4 regions of the Plantactinospora sp. B6F1 genome follow, and region 2 is predicted to be linked to each of the others. Evidence: predicted binding sites of a transcription regulator. Region 2 holds the regulator's gene; each other region holds the start of a gene.
The links. Region 2 encodes HrcA, which represses chaperone genes, less so after heat shock. Its sites were predicted from a motif close to GGTTNGCACNCTCNNNNNGAGNGTGCNAACC; they were not measured.
Positions count from the first base shown of each region.

Region 1: the regulator HrcA is predicted to act here: its motif matches at 2,834-2,864, upstream of groL (chaperonin GroEL).
Region 3: the regulator HrcA is predicted to act here: its motif matches at 1,524-1,554, upstream of groES (co-chaperone GroES).
Region 4: the regulator HrcA is predicted to act here: its motif matches at 2,189-2,219, upstream of ABNF97_RS06385 (FmdB family zinc ribbon protein).

Region 1 covers NZ_JBEEAC010000009.1:64,368-68,733, forward strand. The annotation lists gene ABNF97_RS14520 (hypothetical protein) at 1-603, shown strand, start outside; gene ABNF97_RS14525 (hypothetical protein) at 743-910, shown strand; gene groL (chaperonin GroEL) at 962-2,584, opposite strand; gene ABNF97_RS14535 (cold-shock protein) at 3,354-3,557, opposite strand; gene ABNF97_RS14540 (GNAT family N-acetyltransferase) at 4,064-4,366, shown strand, end outside.
Region 2 covers NZ_JBEEAC010000015.1:50,281-54,646, reverse strand. The annotation lists gene dnaJ (molecular chaperone DnaJ) at 1-921, opposite strand, end outside; gene hrcA (heat-inducible transcriptional repressor HrcA) at 988-2,010, opposite strand; gene ABNF97_RS19825 (DUF4870 domain-containing protein) at 2,292-3,008, shown strand; gene hemW (radical SAM family heme chaperone HemW) at 3,112-4,335, opposite strand; gene ABNF97_RS19815 (enoyl-CoA hydratase family protein) at 4,354-4,366, shown strand, end outside.
Region 3 covers NZ_JBEEAC010000010.1:122,893-127,258, forward strand. The annotation lists gene ABNF97_RS15840 (THUMP-like domain-containing protein) at 186-1,439, opposite strand; gene groES (co-chaperone GroES) at 1,692-2,000, shown strand; gene groL (chaperonin GroEL) at 2,080-3,726, shown strand; gene ABNF97_RS15855 (molybdopterin-dependent oxidoreductase) at 3,976-4,366, shown strand, end outside.
Region 4 covers NZ_JBEEAC010000003.1:158,160-162,525, reverse strand. The annotation lists gene ABNF97_RS06395 (diguanylate cyclase) at 1-1,391, opposite strand, end outside; gene ABNF97_RS06390 (5-formyltetrahydrofolate cyclo-ligase) at 1,501-2,115, shown strand; gene ABNF97_RS06385 (FmdB family zinc ribbon protein) at 2,244-2,654, shown strand; gene ABNF97_RS06380 (hypothetical protein) at 2,839-3,540, shown strand; gene ABNF97_RS06375 (hypothetical protein) at 3,627-3,812, opposite strand; gene ABNF97_RS06370 (hypothetical protein) at 3,905-4,246, shown strand; gene ABNF97_RS06365 (DUF2231 domain-containing protein) at 4,305-4,366, opposite strand, start outside.

The DNA of each region.
Region 1 (4,366 bases), on a different contig from region 2:
CAGAGTGCACAGACGCCGCCCGATCCGGGGCTGGGTGAGGCTGTCCGTCAGCTGTCCGAGCTGATCCGGCGGCGACTCGACGACGACGACGCCATCGGCGCCACGTACCTGTTCCAGAGCCCGCGCAGCGGCAGGGCACGCCGCACGTTCGCCCGGGATGTCGAGCTGGCGGCGCAGGAGCACCCGGGATTCGCCACCGCGCTCCGCGCCGCGGTCGACGGACTCGGCGCGGCCCGAGGGCTCGAGTTCCTGCTCTCGTCCGGCGGGGCGGCCGTCGTCCACTCGGTCGTTAAGGGCGACCGGCGAAATCCCGACACGTTCCGGCCCGGCCTGGTTGCGGCGTTGGGCGGCGCGGCGCCGGATCTGATGCTCGGCGCCGCCGGCCAGGCGGCCGCCGCCGAGGAAGCCGCCACCCGCACCGGTACGGCGCCACGGCAGGCACTGTTCCGGACGCTGTTCTCGATCTCCGTCGTCAGTTTCACGGTGATGTGGGTCGCCGGTGTCCTCCGGGCGATGCCGCTCTGCTACGGCGCGGGCGTCGTGTTCCTCCTCGTCGCCACACCCACCGCCGTGTGGCATCGGACGCGGCGCCGGCGGGCCTGACTCCACCGCCGGCAGGAGATCCGGGTACGCGGTCGTCGTCGGCGTCGACGGTGCGGTCGCAGGGCGGCGTACATCGAGACCGCGCGATTTGCCGATGTAGCCGGCCCGCGCCTCCTACCGTTGCGGTGGAGGAGGAAGTATGACGGAGGACGACTACGGGGACGCCGAGTGGCGGGCAGCGGTTGACGGGGGCGACGACCTGTCTCCCGAGGAGCCGGTGGCGCCGGCGGACGACGCGCCGGTCTCGATCCGGGAACCGTTCAGCCAGGCGGAGAAACGACGGAACCAGCGGCGGATGCCGACATGACGAAGGGGCGGACCGCTGACGCGGCCCGCCCCCACGACGTGGAGCCTGGACTCAGAAGTCCATGTCCCCGCCGCCCGGCGCGGCCGGGGCAGCCGGGGTCTTCTCCGGCTTGTCCGCCACCACAGCCTCGGTGGTCAGGAACAGGGCCGCGATCGACGACGCGTTCTGCAGCGCCGAACGGGTCACCTTGGCCGGGTCGATGATGCCGGCCTGGAGCAGGTCGACGTACTCACCGTTGGCCGCGTTGAGGCCGTGCCCGGCGTCCAGGTTGCGGACCTTCTCGACCACGACGCCACCTTCGAGGCCGGCGTTGACGGCGATCTGCCGCAGCGGGGCGTCCAGCGCGATCTTGACGATCTGCGCGCCGGTCGCCTCGTCGCCAACCAGGTCCAGCTTGTCGAAGGCGGTCTTGCCGGCCTGCACCAGCGCGACACCACCACCGGGGACGATGCCCTCCTCGACGGCGGCCTTCGCGTTGCGCACCGCGTCCTCGATGCGGTGCTTGCGCTCCTTCAGCTCGACCTCGGTGGCCGCGCCGACCTTGATCACCGCAACACCGCCGGCCAGCTTGGCCAGGCGCTCCTGCAGCTTCTCGCGGTCGTAGTCGGAGTCGCTCTTCTCGATCTCGGCACGGATCTGGTTGACCCGACCGTTGATCTGGTCGGCGTCACCGGCACCGTCGACGATGGTGGTCTCGTCCTTGGTCACCACGACCTTGCGGGCCCGGCCCAGCATGTCGAGGCCGACGGCGTCCAGCTTGAGGCCGACCTCCTCGCTGATCGGCTGTCCGCCGGTCAGGATGGCGATGTCGCCCAGCATGGCCTTGCGGCGGTCACCGAAGCCCGGCGCCTTGACGGCGACGGACTTGAAGGTGCCCCGGACCTTGTTGACCACCAGGGTCGCCAGGGCCTCGCCCTCGACGTCCTCGGCGATGATGGCCAGCGGCTTACCCGACTGCATGACCTTCTCGAGGATCGGCAGCAGGTCCTTGACCGTCGAGATCTTGCTGTTGACGATCAGGATGTACGGGTCGTCGAGCACGGCCTCCATCCGGTCGGGGTCGGTCATGAAGTACCCCGAGATGTAGCCCTTGTCGAAGCGCATGCCCTCGGTCAGCTCCAGCTCGAGCCCGAAGGTGTTGCTCTCCTCGACGGTGATGACGCCTTCCTTGCCGACCTTGTCCATCGCCTCGGCGATGATCTCGCCGACGCTGGTGTCACCAGCGGAGATGGACGCGGTGGAGGCGATCTGCTCCTTGGTCTCGACGTCCTTGGCGAGCTTGCTCAGCTCCTCCGAGACGTTCGCGACGGCGGCCTCGATGCCCCGCTTCAGGGCCATCGGGTTGGCACCGGCCGCGACGTTGCGCAGGCCCTCACGGACCAGCGCCTGGGCGAGGACGGTCGCCGTCGTCGTGCCGTCACCGGCGACGTCGTCGGTCTTCTTGGCGACCTCCTTGACCAGTTCCGCACCGATCTTCTCGTACGGGTCCTCGAGCTCGATCTCCTTGGCGATGCTCACACCATCGTTGGTGATGGTGGGGGCGCCCCACTTCTTCTCGAGCACGACGTTGCGGCCCTTCGGGCCCAGCGTCACCTTTACGGCGTCGGCGAGGGTGTTCATGCCCCGCTCAAGGCCGCGGCGCGCCTCCTCGTCGAACGCGATCATCTTGGCCATACGGCGTTGTCCTCCTGGACACTCACGGCCGCCGGAGCCTTGTCGACCCCGACCTACCGCCTGGTTACGCACCTTCGGACGTCACTACGGCACTGGCGGACGGGGTCTGCCGACACCCAAGGGTGCCTGCTCGACTCCGTCGCGCTGTGCGACAGTGACGTCCGCCGGCCGGGCCGGACAGCCCGCGACGACCGGCCATGTGCCGCACACCCGCTCCACGGGCCCGCGACCGTGGCCCTACCGCCCCGACCTTGGCACTCACGGGGTGCGAGTGCCAACCACTTGTTTAGCACTCTCCCATGCCGAGTGCAAGCGAGTGGGTCGGTTGACCCGAGTCCCAGGGCGGGCCGGCGGCGGCCGGGGGATCGACGGGAGACCGGCGCCCGGACGGGACCGGAAGTAGGGTCGAACGGGCAGCCGAACTGGGCAGCCGGACCGGGGCGCCAGGACCGAACCCCGGGGGCCGGAACGTGGACCCGTCCAGCGTCCTGGCGCGGACCCGTCCCGCGACCTGGTCCGGCCGGACCGGCCCGCCGCGACCTGGCCCCGCAGTGGACCGGCCCGCAGTGGACCGTCAACCGGCCGGCAGTGGACCGTCAACCGGCCGGCAGGCGACCTCCGTTGTGCAGGCACACCTGCATGGCGTGTCGGCGCAACGGGGGGAGTCCGGACTGGGCCGGCAAGGGAATCCCCGACCGGGGGTGCACCGGCGGTGGGATGGTGACGGAACGGGGTCGAGCCCTCAGCGGCGGGCCGGTGGCCCGACAGCTCAGGCGATGACCCGGACCTTTTCCGCCTGCGGGCCCTTCTGCCCCTGGGCGATCTCGAACTCGACGCGCTGACCGTCGTCAAGCGCCTTGTAGCCGTCCATCTCGATCGCGGAGAAGTGGACGAAGACGTCCTGCCCGCCATCGACCGCGATGAAGCCGTAGCCCTTTTCGCTGTTGAACCACTTCACGGTGCCCTGCGCCACGGTGCACTTCCTTACTTCGGTCGCGTCGGAGCTGCCCGAGCTCCGGCGACGCCGTATGCCTGCCGGGGCCAACCGAGTCGCCGTTCTCCAAATGGATCATGTATTTGGAGTCCAACAAATCGAGCGGCCGAATCCGCACGGTACACCAAGGTCGGGTCGCAGCGCACTAGGCCAAAACGGTCACCGGTCCCCCATCCGGGCGGTCCTTTTCCGGCCCGACCCATTGGCGATCGTCGCTACGCAGCTCAACGGGCCCGTACAGAAACCGAACGCGGCACCGTCACCCCCCGGAACTGGTCGCCGTACGGCGTGCGACCATGACGGACGTGCCGGCTTCCATCCCGCAGACCGCCGCCGAGCCGGAGTCCGGGCACTCCACCGACCGGGCCGGAGCGGCTCCCCCGGACCGGTCCACCGGGACGGGCAGTTCCGGTCTCCGGCCGAACGCCAAGAGCGGGCCGGCGCCCGGCGCCGGGAAGGCCGGTGTCGGGTGTCCCGGCCGCGACCTGCCACCGGTCCGCCGGGTACGCCCCGCCGACGCCGCCCGGGTCCGGGCGATCCGCCTGGAGATGCTCGCGGACTCGCCACTGGCCTTCCTGGAGACGCTCGCCGACGCGGCGGCCCGGCCGCACGCCGAGTTCGCGGCCCGGATCGCCGGGATGTCGACCGGGCACCGGACGGCAGCCTTCGTCGCCGAGGTCGACGGTCGGGTCGTCGGGCACGCGGGTGGCCAGGCGGCGCCCGGTCAGCCGGAGCTCACGGTGGTCTTCGCGGTCTACCTCACCCCGGCCTGGCGGGGCAGTGGCCTG
Region 2 (4,366 bases):
CGTCGAGCCCGGCTGGGTGCCCGGCTTGACGTCGACCGGCTCCTCGCTGTCCAGCGTCTTGATGGTCAGCCGGGTGCCGAGCGCGGCGGCGGTCATCGGCACGGTGACCCGGCAGTGCAGGTCGTCTCCTTTGCGGGAGTAGACGTCGTGCGGCCGCTCGTGGATCTCGACGTAGAGGTCGCCGGCCGTACCGCCGCCGGGGCCGACCTCGCCCTGCTGGGCCAGGCGGATCCGCATGCCGTCCTCGACCCCGGCCGGGATCTTGACGGTCAGCGAGCGGCGGGTACGCACCCGACCGTCCCCGGCGCAGGTCGGGCAGGGGTGCGGGATGACCGTGCCGTACCCCTGGCAGACGGTGCACGGCCGGGACGAGACGACCTGGCCGAGGAAGGTGCGCTGCACCGACTGCACCTCGCCCCGCCCGCCGCACGCCTCGCAGGTGGTGAGATGGGTGCCGGGCGCCGTGCCGGCCCCCGTGCAGGTGGTGCAGAGCACGGCGGTGTCCACCGCGATCGGCGCCTCCACCCCGAAGGCCGTCTCGGGCAGGTCGAGCTCGAGCCGCAGGATGGCGTCGGCACCCGGCCGGGTACGCGGACGCGGTCCTCGGGAGCCGCCCGCGGCACCGAAGAACGCGTCCATGATGTCCTGGAAGCCGACGAAGGGACCGCCCGCACCACCCGGGCCGCCTCCGGGGGCGCCGCCGGGAGCCAGCGGATCGCCACCGAGGTCGACGATCTGCCGCTTCTGGTCGTCCGAGAGGACCTCGTACGCGGCGTTGATGTCCTTGAACTTCTCGTGTGCCTCCGGATCCGAATTCACGTCCGGGTGGTACTGGCGCGCCAACCTTCGGTAGGCACGCTTGATGTCGTCGTCGGAGGCGTCCCGGCTGACGCCGAGAATCCCGTAGTAGTCCTTGGCCACTGCGTTCCGTGTCCTCATGTCTGTCTCGCGTTACCGTCCGCCGGTCGTCAGGGATGGGTTTGGTGGTCAGTTCTGCGCCAGCACGTCGCCGACGTAGCGTGCCACGGCCCGCACCGTGGCGATGGTGCCCGGGTAATCCATCCGGGTGGGGCCCAACACGCCGAGTCCGCCGACGATGGTCGTCCCCGGACCGTATCCGGTGCTGACCACCGAGGTGGCCCGCAGATTGTCGATCTCGTTCTCGTCGCCGATGCGCACCTGGAGGGTGTTCGGCTCCACCTCGCCGATCAGCTTGAGCAGGATGACCTCCTCCTCGAGCGCCTCGAGGATCGGTCGCAGCGAACCCTGGAAGTCGAGCAGCCCGCCACGGGTAAGGTTGGCGGTGCCGGCCAGCGCGATCCGCTCCTCGTGCCGCTCCACCAGGGTCTCCAGCAGCACGGTGGCGAGCGTGGTCATCGCCGGGCCGAGCCCGGGAGACACCTCGTCGACCAGCGCCTGGACCAGGGGTGGGGTCTCGGCCAGCTTCTTGCCGCCGAGCCGCTCGTTGATCAGCCGGCGCAGGTCGGTCACGTCGTCGGCGGTGATCGGGGTGGGAAGTTCGACCAGGCGCTGCTCCACCCGACCGGTGTCGGCGATCATGACCAGCATCAGCCGGGTGGTGGAGATCGGCACCAGCTCCAGGTGCCGGACGGAGGAGCGGGCCAGACTCGGGTACTGCACCACGGCCACCTGCCGGGTGAGCTGCGCGAGCAGCCGAACCGTACGGTGCACCACGTCGTCGAGGTCGACCGCGCCGACCAGGAAGCGTTCGATCGCCCGGCGCTCGGCCGGGGTGAGTGGCTTGACCCGGGAGAGCCGGTCCACGAAGAGCCGGTAACCCCGGTCGGTGGGCACCCGGCCGGCGCTGGTGTGCGGCTGCCGGATGTAGCCCTCCTCCTCCAGCACGGCCATGTCGTTGCGGACGGTCGCCGGGGAGACCCCCAACTGGTGCCGCTCGACCAGGGCCTTGCTCCCGACCGGTTCCTGGGTGGCGACGTAGTCCTCCACGATCGCGCGCAGCACGTCGAGCTTGCGGTCGTCGAGACCCATCCTCACCTCCCTGCGACGTCCCGGCCCCGGCCGCGCGGAACGACCGGAGCGACCACGACGGTCGGGCGCCAGGTCGCCCTGGCACTCGACTGTAGCGAGTGCCAGTCTACGACCAAGGCCTACCCGGCGCGATGATCGTTTGGAAGGGCTATCCGAAGCCGGACAACCGGCTTGCCAGCACACCCTACCCCGGTGGGCCTAGCAGGTACGGTCGGCCATTGTCCAGATTCAATTCGGGGGGCGGCTGGCGCCGGTTGAGCCGGAGTCCTACCGTGACCTCCATGACTGAACCGCCTCGCCCTCCCGGAGAATACGGCGGTCCGCCCCAGGACCCGACCGCCCCGATGAACCCGGGTCAATACCCGACGCCAGGCGAGGGATACCCCCCGCCGGCGGCGCCCCAGTACGGCGCGCCCGGCACGCCCCCGCCGACCTCCGGCGGCGGCACCTACCCGACCTCCGGCGGCGGGACATACCCGACGTCGGGTGGCGGGACGTACCCGACCTCCGGTGGCGGGACATACCCGACCTCCGGTGGCGGCTATCCCCCGCCCGGCGGCTATCCCCCGCCGGGTGGTTATCCACCCCCCGGTGGCTACCCGCCCCCCGGCGGCCAGCCCCCGGGCGGCTACCCGCCGGGCAACCCCTACGGCGCCCCGGCGCCCTCGGGCTACGCCAACAGCGACGAGAAGACCTGGGCCCTGATCGCCCACTTCGGCGGGATCGCGGTGGGCTTCATCGCCTCGCTCGTCGCGCTGCTGGCCAAGGGGAACGAGTCGCCGACCGTGCGCGCGCACGCGGTCGAGGCGCTCAACTTCCAGATCACCTGGGGCATCATCTCGATCGTCTCGCTCATCGTCGGGACCTGCACCCTGGTGCTGTTCTTCCTGCCGCTGATCGCCTGGCTGGTGGTGGTGATCTTCTCGATCATCGCCGGCATGAAGGCCAACGAGGGCGTGCTGTACCAGTACCCGATGTCCATCCGCATGATCAAGTAGCACCGACCGAAACCCCCGATGGCCCGCGCCGGATCCGGCGCGGGCCATCGTGCTGTCGGGACCGCTCCTTGCACGCCACGGTGCCGCGACGCGGCGTACCGGGTCAGGGCAGCAGGTCCCGGACCACCGCGTCGGCCAGCAGCCGCCCCCGCAGGGTGAGCACCGCCCGGCCCGCGTCGTACGCCGCACCGTCCAGCAGTCCCGTCTCGCGGGCCCGGGCCGCACCCGACCGCCCGGCGTCGTCGAGCGTCGCCAACGGCAGCCCGGCGGCGAGGCGGAGCCGGAGCAGCACCTCCTCCGCCTGCCGCTCCCGCGCCGACAGCACCTCCCGGGCCTGCCCCGGTGACTGCCCGGCGGCCAGCCGGGCCGCGTAACTCGACGGGTGCTTGACGTTCCACCAGCGGACCCCGCCGACGTGGCTGTGCGCGCCGGGGCCGAGGCCCCACCAGTCGCCGCCGGTCCAGTAGAGCAGGTTGTGCCGGCAGGCAGCGGCCGGCGTCCGGGCCCAGTTCGAGACCTCGTACCAGGAAAAGCCGGCCTCGTGCAGCGCGGCCTCGGCGGCCAGGTAGCGGTCCGCGGCCACGTCGTCGTCGGGGTACGCCAACTCCCCGCGCCGCATCCGGCCGGCCAGCCGGGTGCCGTCCTCCACTATCAGGGCGTACGCGCTGACGTGGTCGACCCCGGCGGCCAGCACCGCCTGAAGCGACGCCGCGAAGTCCTCCGCCCGCTCCCCCGGCGTCCCGTAGATCAGGTCCAGGTTGACGTGCGCGAATCCTGCCTCCCGAGCCTCCCGCGCGGCCTCGGTCGCCCGGCCGGCGGTGTGCCGGCGGTCGAGGATCGCCAGCACCGGCGGGGCGGCCGACTGCATGCCCAGGGAGATCCGGGTGTAGCCGGCGACCCGCAGCGCCGCCAGCGACTGCGGGGTCACCGACTCCGGGTTGGCCTCGGTGCTGACCTCGGCGTCGGCGGCCAGCCCCCAGGTCCGGTCGATGCCGTCCAGGATCCGGGCCAAATCGTCCGGAGGGAGCAGGGTGGGCGTACCACCACCGACGAAGACGGTGTCGACCCGGGCCGGCGGCCGGTCGGCCAGCACCCGGGCGGCCAGGCGCAGCTCGGCGAGCACCTGGTCGGCGTAGCCGTCCCGGCCCGCCGTCCCGCCGAGTTCCGTCGCGGTGTACGTGTTGAAGTCGCAGTAGCCGCAGCGGCTGGCACAGAACGGCACGTGTACGTAGACACCGAAGCCACGGCCACCCACCGTGGCCAGGGCGGCGTCGGGCAGCGCCCCGTCGACGGGTACGGGCTCGCCCGCTGGGAGCACTCCAGGCATGCGACTAGTGTGCCGCCCATGACCTCAGCTT
Region 3 (4,366 bases), on a different contig from region 2:
GTCACCGAGGTCACGAGTTTGTTGTTCCGGATAACAATTCAGCAACGTGCGGGACATCCCGGGATCGGACAGCGGCGATACGCCGGAAATGATCCTCTCCGGACCACCCGTGCCGACCGCCCTGGTCCCGGCCGGCCGGGATCGGGGCGCGGCGACCGGCGCGGTGGTGGCGCGGGTGAGCCGGATCAGGTCCGCCGGGGCGAGTTCGAGTCGCAGCCCTCGACGGCCCGTCGAGGCTCCGGAGCCGGCACCGGACGGCAGAGCAGCACCGTCGGGGCGCCGGCGATCCGGGTCAGCACCAGACTGATCGGCTCGCCGCCGGCCAGCCGCAGGTCGCGGCGGAGCCGCTCCGGGTCCAGCGCCGAACCCCGCTTCAGGATCTCCGCCCGCCCGACGTCGAGGTCCCGCAGCCGGGCCCGTAGCCGCTTCAGCGAGAACGGCAGCGACTCGCGCACCTCCAGGCACCGGGCGTACGGGGTGGGCCGGGCGGCGTCGGCGTAGACGTACGCGATCTCGGGGTCGGCGAGGGTGCCGTCGACCGTACCGGCGAACTCGGCGACCAGGTGCGCGCGGACCACCGCCGGGTCCGGGTCGTAGAGGTAGCGCCGGACCGGTCCGACCGGGGCCCGGCGGGTCCCGTCGCCGGTCAGCTCGTGCACCGCCGCCCCGGCCAGCAGGGTGGCCCGGCGCGGCGCGGTGGCGAGCGGACCGGACCAGACCGTCGCCTCGACCAGGTCGCCGTCGACGCTGACCCACTCGCCCTCGGCACCCGTCGGCAGCAGCCGGTGCGCGATCCCGGGCGCGACCTTGAAGACCGTCCGGGGGACCCGGTCGGTCAAACCGAGCAGGAAGTCCCAGGGCGGGGAGTAGGCCGCCGGGTCGAAGATCCGCCGGCCGGTGCCGGTGCTGCGCCGGGCCGGGTCGCAGAAGACCGCGTCGACCGGGTCGTCGAGCGCGGTGAGGTCGAACCGGGTCGCGTCACCGACGGTCACGGTGAACCGGTCGGCCACCCCGGCCGCCTCGGCGTTGGCGGCGGCCATCGCCGCGGTGACCGGATCGGCCTCCACGCCGTACACCCGGATGCCGGCCCGGGCGGCGGCGAGCGCGTCGGCGCCGAGGCCGCAGCCGAGGTCGACAAGGGTGCGCACCCCGGCGGTGCGCAGCCGGGCTGCCCGGCGGGCCGCGACCCCGGCCCGGGTGGCCTGCTCCAACCCGGCCCGGGTGAAGAACATCCGGGCCGCATCCGGGCCGAACTTGGCGGCCGCCCGGCGCCGCAGCTCGGTTTGGGTCAGCGCGGCGGCGGCCAGCCCGGCGGGCACCCCGGCGCGGCGCAGCGCGGCCGCCGCGGCCAGCGGGTCGCCGTCGGCCAGTTCGGCGGCGGTGGCCAGCGCGGTTCCCCCGTCCGGGGTACGCAGCGCGGCGAGCTGCTCGGAGTCCACCGGAGCATTGTGCCGGCCGGGCCTCCGGCGGCGTGTCGGGTTGGCACTCTCCTTGACGGAGTGCTAGCCGTCGGCATAACCTGCCGTTAGCACTCTCAAACCGAGGGTGCCAGCTTCCGGGCCGCTGTCCGGGGGCTGAACGCCAGGCGGACCGGCACCCGCGACGACGGACCCGCCCGGTGGCATGTGGCAGATTGACGCTGGTCGGCTCGCCGGCCGGCACAGAAACCAGTACCCCAGGAGGGTATGCCCGTGACTACCGCGACCAAGGTTGCGATCAAGCCGCTCGAGGACCGGATCCTGGTCCAGGCGAACGAGGCTGAGACGACCACGGCGTCGGGCATCGTGATTCCCGACACCGCAAAGGAGAAGCCGCAGGAGGGCACCGTCCTCGCTGTCGGCCCCGGCCGTTTCGACGACGACGGCGACCGGATCCCGGTCGACGTGAAGGTCGGCGACACGGTCCTCTACTCGAAGTACGGCGGCACCGAGGTCAAGTACGCCGGCGAGGAGTACCTGGTGCTCTCCGCCCGCGACGTCCTCGCCGTCATCGAGAAGTGATCTGACTGATCCAGTGACGCTGCCCCGGACCGGCCCTGCCGGGCCGGGGCAGCGCTCGTGAAGGGACCCTGTTAACACAATGGCGAAGATTCTGAGCTTCTCGGATGACGCCCGGCACCTGCTGGAGCACGGTGTCAACACGCTCGCGGACACGGTCAAGGTCACTCTCGGCCCGCGCGGGCGCAACGTCGTCCTGGACAAGAAGTTCGGTGCCCCGACGATCACCAACGACGGCGTGACCATCGCCAAGGAGATCGAGCTCACCAACCCGTACGAGAACCTCGGCGCGCAGCTGGTCAAGGAGGTGGCGACCAAGACCAACGACATCGCTGGCGACGGGACCACCACCGCCACCGTGCTGGCCCAGGCCATGGTCCGGGAGGGCCTGCGCAACGTGGCGGCCGGGGCCGGACCGGCCGCGCTCAAGCGGGGCATCGACGCGGCGGCCGAGAAGGTCTCCGCGGCCCTGCTGGAGAAGGCCGTCGAGGTGGCCAGCCGGGAGTCGGTCGCCAACGTGGCGACGATCTCGGCCCAGGACGCCACCATCGGCGACCTGATCGCCGAGGCGATGGAGAAGGTCGGCCGGGACGGTGTGATCACCGTCGAGGAGGGCTCGACCCTGGCCACCGAGCTGGAGGTCACCGAGGGCCTCCAGTTCGACAAGGGCTTCATCTCGCCGAACTTCGTCACCGACACCGAGTCGCAGGAGGCGGTGCTCGACGAGCCGTACATCCTGATCACCACCCAGAAGATCTCCTCGATCGAGGAGCTGCTGCCGCTGCTGGAGAAGGTTCTCCAGACCGCGAAGCCGCTGCTGATCATCGCCGAGGACGTGGAGGGGCAGGCGCTCTCCACCCTGGTCGTCAACGCGATCCGCAAGACCGTCAAGGTCTGCGCCGTGAAGGCGCCCGGCTTCGGTGACCGGCGCAAGGCGATGCTCCAGGACATGGCGATCCTCACCGGTGGCGAGGTGGTCGCCCCCGAGCTGGGCTACAAGCTCGACTCGGTCGGCCTGGAGGTGCTCGGCACCGCCCGTCGGGTGGTGGTCGACAAGGAGAACACCACCGTGATCGACGGCCGGGGCCGGGACAACGACGTCGCCGAGCGGATCACGCAGATCCGCAAGGAGATCGAGGCGTCCGACTCCGACTGGGACCGCGAGAAGCTCCAGGAGCGGCTGGCCAAGCTCTCCGGCGGCATCGCGGTGATCAAGGCTGGGGCGGCGACCGAGGTCGAGATGAAGGAGCGCAAGCACCGCATCGAGGACGCCATCGCCGCGACCAAGGCTGCGGTCGAGGAGGGCACCGTGCCGGGCGGCGGCGCCGCACTGGTGCAGATCGTCTCGGCACTCGACGGCGACCTCGGCCTGACCGGTGACGAGAAGGTGGGCGTCTCGATCGTCCGCAAGGCGCTGGTCGAGCCGCTGCGGTGGATCGCCCAGAACGCCGGCCACGACGGCTACGTGGTGGTGCAGAAGGTCGCCGAGCAGGGTTGGGGCAACGGCCTCGACGCCGCCGCAGGCGAGTACAAGGACCTGGCCAAGGCCGGCATCATCGACCCGGTGAAGGTGACCCGCAACGCGGTCACCAACGCGGCGTCGATCGCCGGGCTGCTGCTGACCACCGAGAGCCTGGTCGTGGAGAAGCCGGAGAAGGCCGAGCCGGCCGCCGCCGGCGGGCACGGCCACGGTCACGGGCACGGCCACCAGCACGGTCCGGGCTTCTGAACCGGCTCCGGGCCCGGATCGCGCTGATCCGTACCACCCGGTCGTGACACCGGGATCCGCGTGAGCGGTCCGGCGTGGAGAGGTCTTCCGCGTCCGGCCCCCGCTCACGCGGATCTTCGTTTCTGGGGTACCGGACCCGCCGGTCACACCACCGGCGAATCCCCTGACCCACCCTTCCCGCACCCGGGTACGGCCCGCGACACTGGTCGGATGAGGATGTTCCCGGATCCGGGCGGTGCCGGGGCGGCGATGGTCGGGGTCGGTCCTGGCCACCTGCCGCGCCGGTTCGGTGCGCTGGCCGGGTTGGCGGCCGCGGCCGTCGCGCTCGGTGCGGCCGAGGTCGTGGCGGTGCTCACCGGCGCGCGCTCGGCACCGCTGGTCGCGGTCGGCGGCGTACTGGTGGACCTGGCGCCCGCACCGCTCAAACAGTTCGCCGTCGACGTCTTCTACGTCTACGACAAGATCGCTCTCCTGGTCGGCACCGCCGTACTGCTGGCCGGGTTCGCCGCCCTGGTCGGGCTGGTCGCGGTCCGCTCGCTGCCCCTCGGGTACGCCGGGATCGCCCTCTTCGGCGCGGTCGGCGTACTGGCGGCGCTGACCCGCCCCGGTGCCGGCCCGGTCGCCGCACTGCCGTCGCTGC
Region 4 (4,366 bases), on a different contig from region 2:
TCCGGTCCCTCGCCCACCGGGCCGCTGGTGGACGCCGCCCGACCGAGCCCGATGCCGCGCCGGTCGAGACCCTCGGCACACTGAGCGACCAGGACCCCGGTCCTCGGGTCGAGCAGCAGCACCGCCCCGGCCCGGGCCCCGGTCGCCGTCATCGCGGCCCGGAGCAGCAATCGGAGGACCCGGTGCAGGTCGTGCGAGCTGGCCAGGGTGTCGCCGAGCACGGCGAGCTGCTCGCGCAGCTGGTGCCGGCTGGTCACCAGCGCCCGTAGGTAGGACTCCGCCTCCCGGGTCATCCGGTTGAAACTGTCGGCGAGCCGGCCGACCTCGTCCGGTGCCCGGACCGGCACCCGGGTCGCCAGGTCCCCCTCGGCGACCCGGTCGGCGGCCCGGGCCAGCTCGGCCAGTGGCCGGGTGGTCGACCGGGCCAGCCGGCTGGCGGCCAGTACCGCGAACACCCCGGCGAGCAGTACGACGATCGCGAGGGGTCCGTACCGGGCCGCCGGCGGATCGCGGGGCGCCGACAGCACGAGCGGCAGCGGTTGGTCGGGAGCCGGACCGACCCGGCGGACGTACCGGCCTCCGTCCGCCTGGACGATCGTGTCTCCGGAGATCCGCCGGGCGGCGGCGAGCACGGCCGCCCGGGAGCCGTTCGACTCGGTACTCGGCGACTCGGCCCCCTGCCGTCCGCCGTCCGGACTCCCGACGGCGGACGGACCACTGCCAGCGGCCCCGGTATCCGTCGCTGCGGGACCCGTCGCTGCGGGACCCGTCGCTGCGGGACCCGTCGCTGCGGTATCCGTCGGTGCGGGACCCGTCGGTGCGGTATCCGTCGGGGAGGCGACGGAATCCGACGACGGCGGTCCCGGCGAGGTCGCGGCCGGTCCGGGTACGTCCCGCAGCAGCGTCACCGCGGTTCCGCTGGCGGTGGCGAGCCGGCGGACGAACGCCGCGTCGAGGGTCTGCGCCGCCCAGACCCCACCGGTCACCGCCCCCGAGCCGTCCCGCAGGTCCACCCGGGCCGTCAGGGCGCGTGGCGCCGGTCCGGTGCCGGCCGGGCCTGAGCAGGACGCCCAGGGCCGAGCCGGTGCCGCCGGGGTGACGAAGTCGACCGCGCCGCCCGGACCGGTGATCAGGACCGCGTCCGCCAGTCCCCGCGTCACCACCTCACCCGCCGCGCCGGTCCGGCTGGCCGGATCGGAGAGTACGGCCAGCGCGCCGGCGGTGGCGCGCAACTGTTGGCAGATCGCGCCGACCGTCGTACGGACGGCGTCGGCGGCGAGGTTGAGCCGGTGCTCGGCCCGATGGCGACCTGCCGTGGCGACCGTACCGGCGACAGAGAGCGCGCCGACCAGCACCGGCCCGACCACGATGGCTAGGAAGGTGGTGGTCAAGCGTCCACGCAGCGTCACTCGTCCCCCCGGAAACTCCGCACCCGATGCTGCGATGCTGCGATGCTGGCCCAACCCCAATGGTTAACCGGCCTGCCCCCGGGAGTGTTACGTGCCGGATTTTTCGGATGGAGATGCTGGCCCGCGCAAGACCGCGCTCCGGCTCACGATGCTGGCCCGGCGCCGGGCGCTGCCGGCGCCGGCCCGACTGGCCGCCGCCGAGCGCGTCCGGACCGAACTCCGCACCCTGATCCGGCGGGTACGACCCCACCTGATCACCGGTTACGTGCCGGTCGGCAGCGAGCCGGGTGGGGCCGGCTTGCCGGACGCGCTGGCCGACGCGCTGGGCCCCGGCGGGCGACTCCTGCTGCCGGTGCTCCGCTCGGACCTCGACCTGGACTGGGCACCGTACGCCGGACCGGGCTGCCTGGTCGCGGCCGGCCGGGGGTTGCGGGAGCCGGTCACCGGTCGGCTCGGTCGTGCGGCGATCAGCTCCGCCGAGCTGGTCGTCGTACCGGCAGTCGCCGTGGACCGGCGCGGCATCCGGCTCGGTCGCGGCGGCGGCTCGTACGACCGCGCCCTGGCCCGGGCCGCTCCCGGTGCCCTCACGGTGGCGCTGTTGCACGACGGCGAGTTGATCGATTCGGTTCCGGCGGCAGCTCACGACCGTCCGGTACGGGCCGTGCTCACCCCCACCGGTGGCCTCCAATCCGTGGGGTCCGGTTGACGGCTCGGCGGTCGGGGTGTCGCAGAGTCGGCCCGGAGACCTCGGCTGGACGAAAGCGGGTACGATGCCGCACCATTGGCACTCGGATACGTCGAGTGCCAACTGGCTTGCAAGATCCGGAGGGGACCGTGCCCACCTACCAGTACGCCTGCACCGAGTGCGGCAACCAGCTCGAGGCGGTGCAGTCCTTCACCGACGAGCCGTTGACCGAGTGCCCGGCGTGCGAGGGTCGCCTGCGCAAGCTCTTCAACTCCGTCGGCATCGTGTTCAAGGGCTCTGGCTTCTACCGGACCGACTCCCGAAGCAACAGTTCGGAGGGTGGTGACGGCTCCGCGGCACCCAAGTCCGACGCGTCGAAGAAGAGCGACTCCGCGACGACCGGCTCCGGCGGCGACTCGGGCTCGGGCTCGGGCTCGGCCAACGGCGGCACGTCCGGCTCCGCCAACGGCGGCGGAGGATCCGGCTCGGTCCACGGGACGTCGAGCGGGTCCGGCAGCAAGCCGAAGGCGACCTCCGCCTCCTCGACCAGCACGACCTGAGCACCTCCGACGGTGCTGGCGGCGCCGGCTCACCGGGCCGACCCGGCCTTCAAGTTATCCACACCCCTCCGAGTTATCCACAGGGTCTGAATCGTCTGCCGCCGCTTCGGAGTGCCCTCGCCTAGCCTGCTGCGCACCGGACGACGCCGACTCCACCGGCGCCGCCGGGCCGAGGAGGTTCGCCGTGGCGCTCGACCGTACGCCCACCCGTGGCGATGCCACGCTGAGCCCGACCCGCTGGTCACGTCCGCGTGCCGGCTCGACACTCCGCTGGATGCTGGTCGCCGCCCTGCTGGCGCTCGCGCTCGGCGCGCTCTACCTGCGCCAGCCGGCAGCGTCCTGTCCCGTCCCGGTCGCCGGCTCCCCCGGCCGGGTCGGCACCGCCGCGGACGTGGCCGGCTCCGGCCGGTCCGACGGACCGCCGTCTCCCGGGCCGGGCGGTGCGACTCGGACGCCCTGGCCGGGCGGTGCGACTCGGACGCCCTGGCCGGGCGGTGCGACTCGGACGCCCGGGACCGGACCGGCGACCCGGCCCAGCGGGTTGCCGGCTGGGCCAGAGGGCTCGGCGACCCCGGGCGGCGGCTCGGGGGTGCCGGTGCCGGCGGGGACGGTGGGGGTACCGATCCGGCTTGCCGAGCCGGCCGCGCTGACCGTGGCCCGACCGGGAGCCCGGGTGGATCTTCTCGCGGCAGCCGGCGGTGACCAGGCGGGCAGGGCACCGAAGCCGACCGTCCTGGCGACCCGGGCACTGGTGCTCGACGTGCTCGGCCCCGGCCAGACCGACGGCGCGGCCAGCGCCATCTACCTGGCGCTCCGCCCCGATCAGGCCCACCGCGCGGTCGGGATGCCGGAATCGACCCGCTTCGCCATCATCGTTCGTTCGTAGCCACCGCCACACCGCAGCCCGTCGCCGTCCCAGGCGCGGTGGCGCACACCGCCCAGTCGCCGGCCGGCCAGTCCAGTCTCCGCCGATCAGTCCCAGTGTGGTGGGCGCTCGGCCAACAGCCGTTCGTCGTTGGAATCCGGCCGCTCGCCCCAGCCCCGGTCGGTGTCGTCCACGGACTGCTCCGGCAACACCGGGCGGTCACCGGTCAGCGAGACCGGCCGATCACCGTCCCGCCCGACCCTCGTGGCGTGCTGCTTCTCCGTCCCCGACACCCGGCAAGCGTACCGGGTCGGCAGGTCGACAGATCCGCCGGTGACTGCCGGCGAGGCGCCGGAAACCACTCGGGTTGGTAGCGTCGGACAGCGTGACGACGCAGAGCGGAAACTCCGCCGATGACGCCTTCTGGCGTCGACCCACCGGGCCGCCCGCCGACTCCCCGGAGTCCGCCGCGGCGTCCCCGGCGCCGCCACCGGTACGACCCGAGATCCACTACCCCGGCCCGCCGCCGAGCAGTGCTCCACCGCCGGGCTGGCGTCCACCGCTGCACGTACAGCCGGCACCGCCACGACCGCTGCCGGCCCAGGACCACCTCGCCCTGGACGCCGAGGAGGGGAACGCGCGGACGCTGACCTACGGCATCGGCCTGGTGGGCGGCGCGGTGGTGCTGGTGCTGATGTGCCTGCTCTGCTCGCGGGCGTTGTTCTGACCGACCGAACGCGTCCTGAACGACCGGACGCGCCGGTCGGGTCGCCGGATGGGTGGGGTCAGACGACGCCCTGCCAGACCGCCTCGGCGCCGGTGTCCCCGGTGAGGTAGACGTACCAGA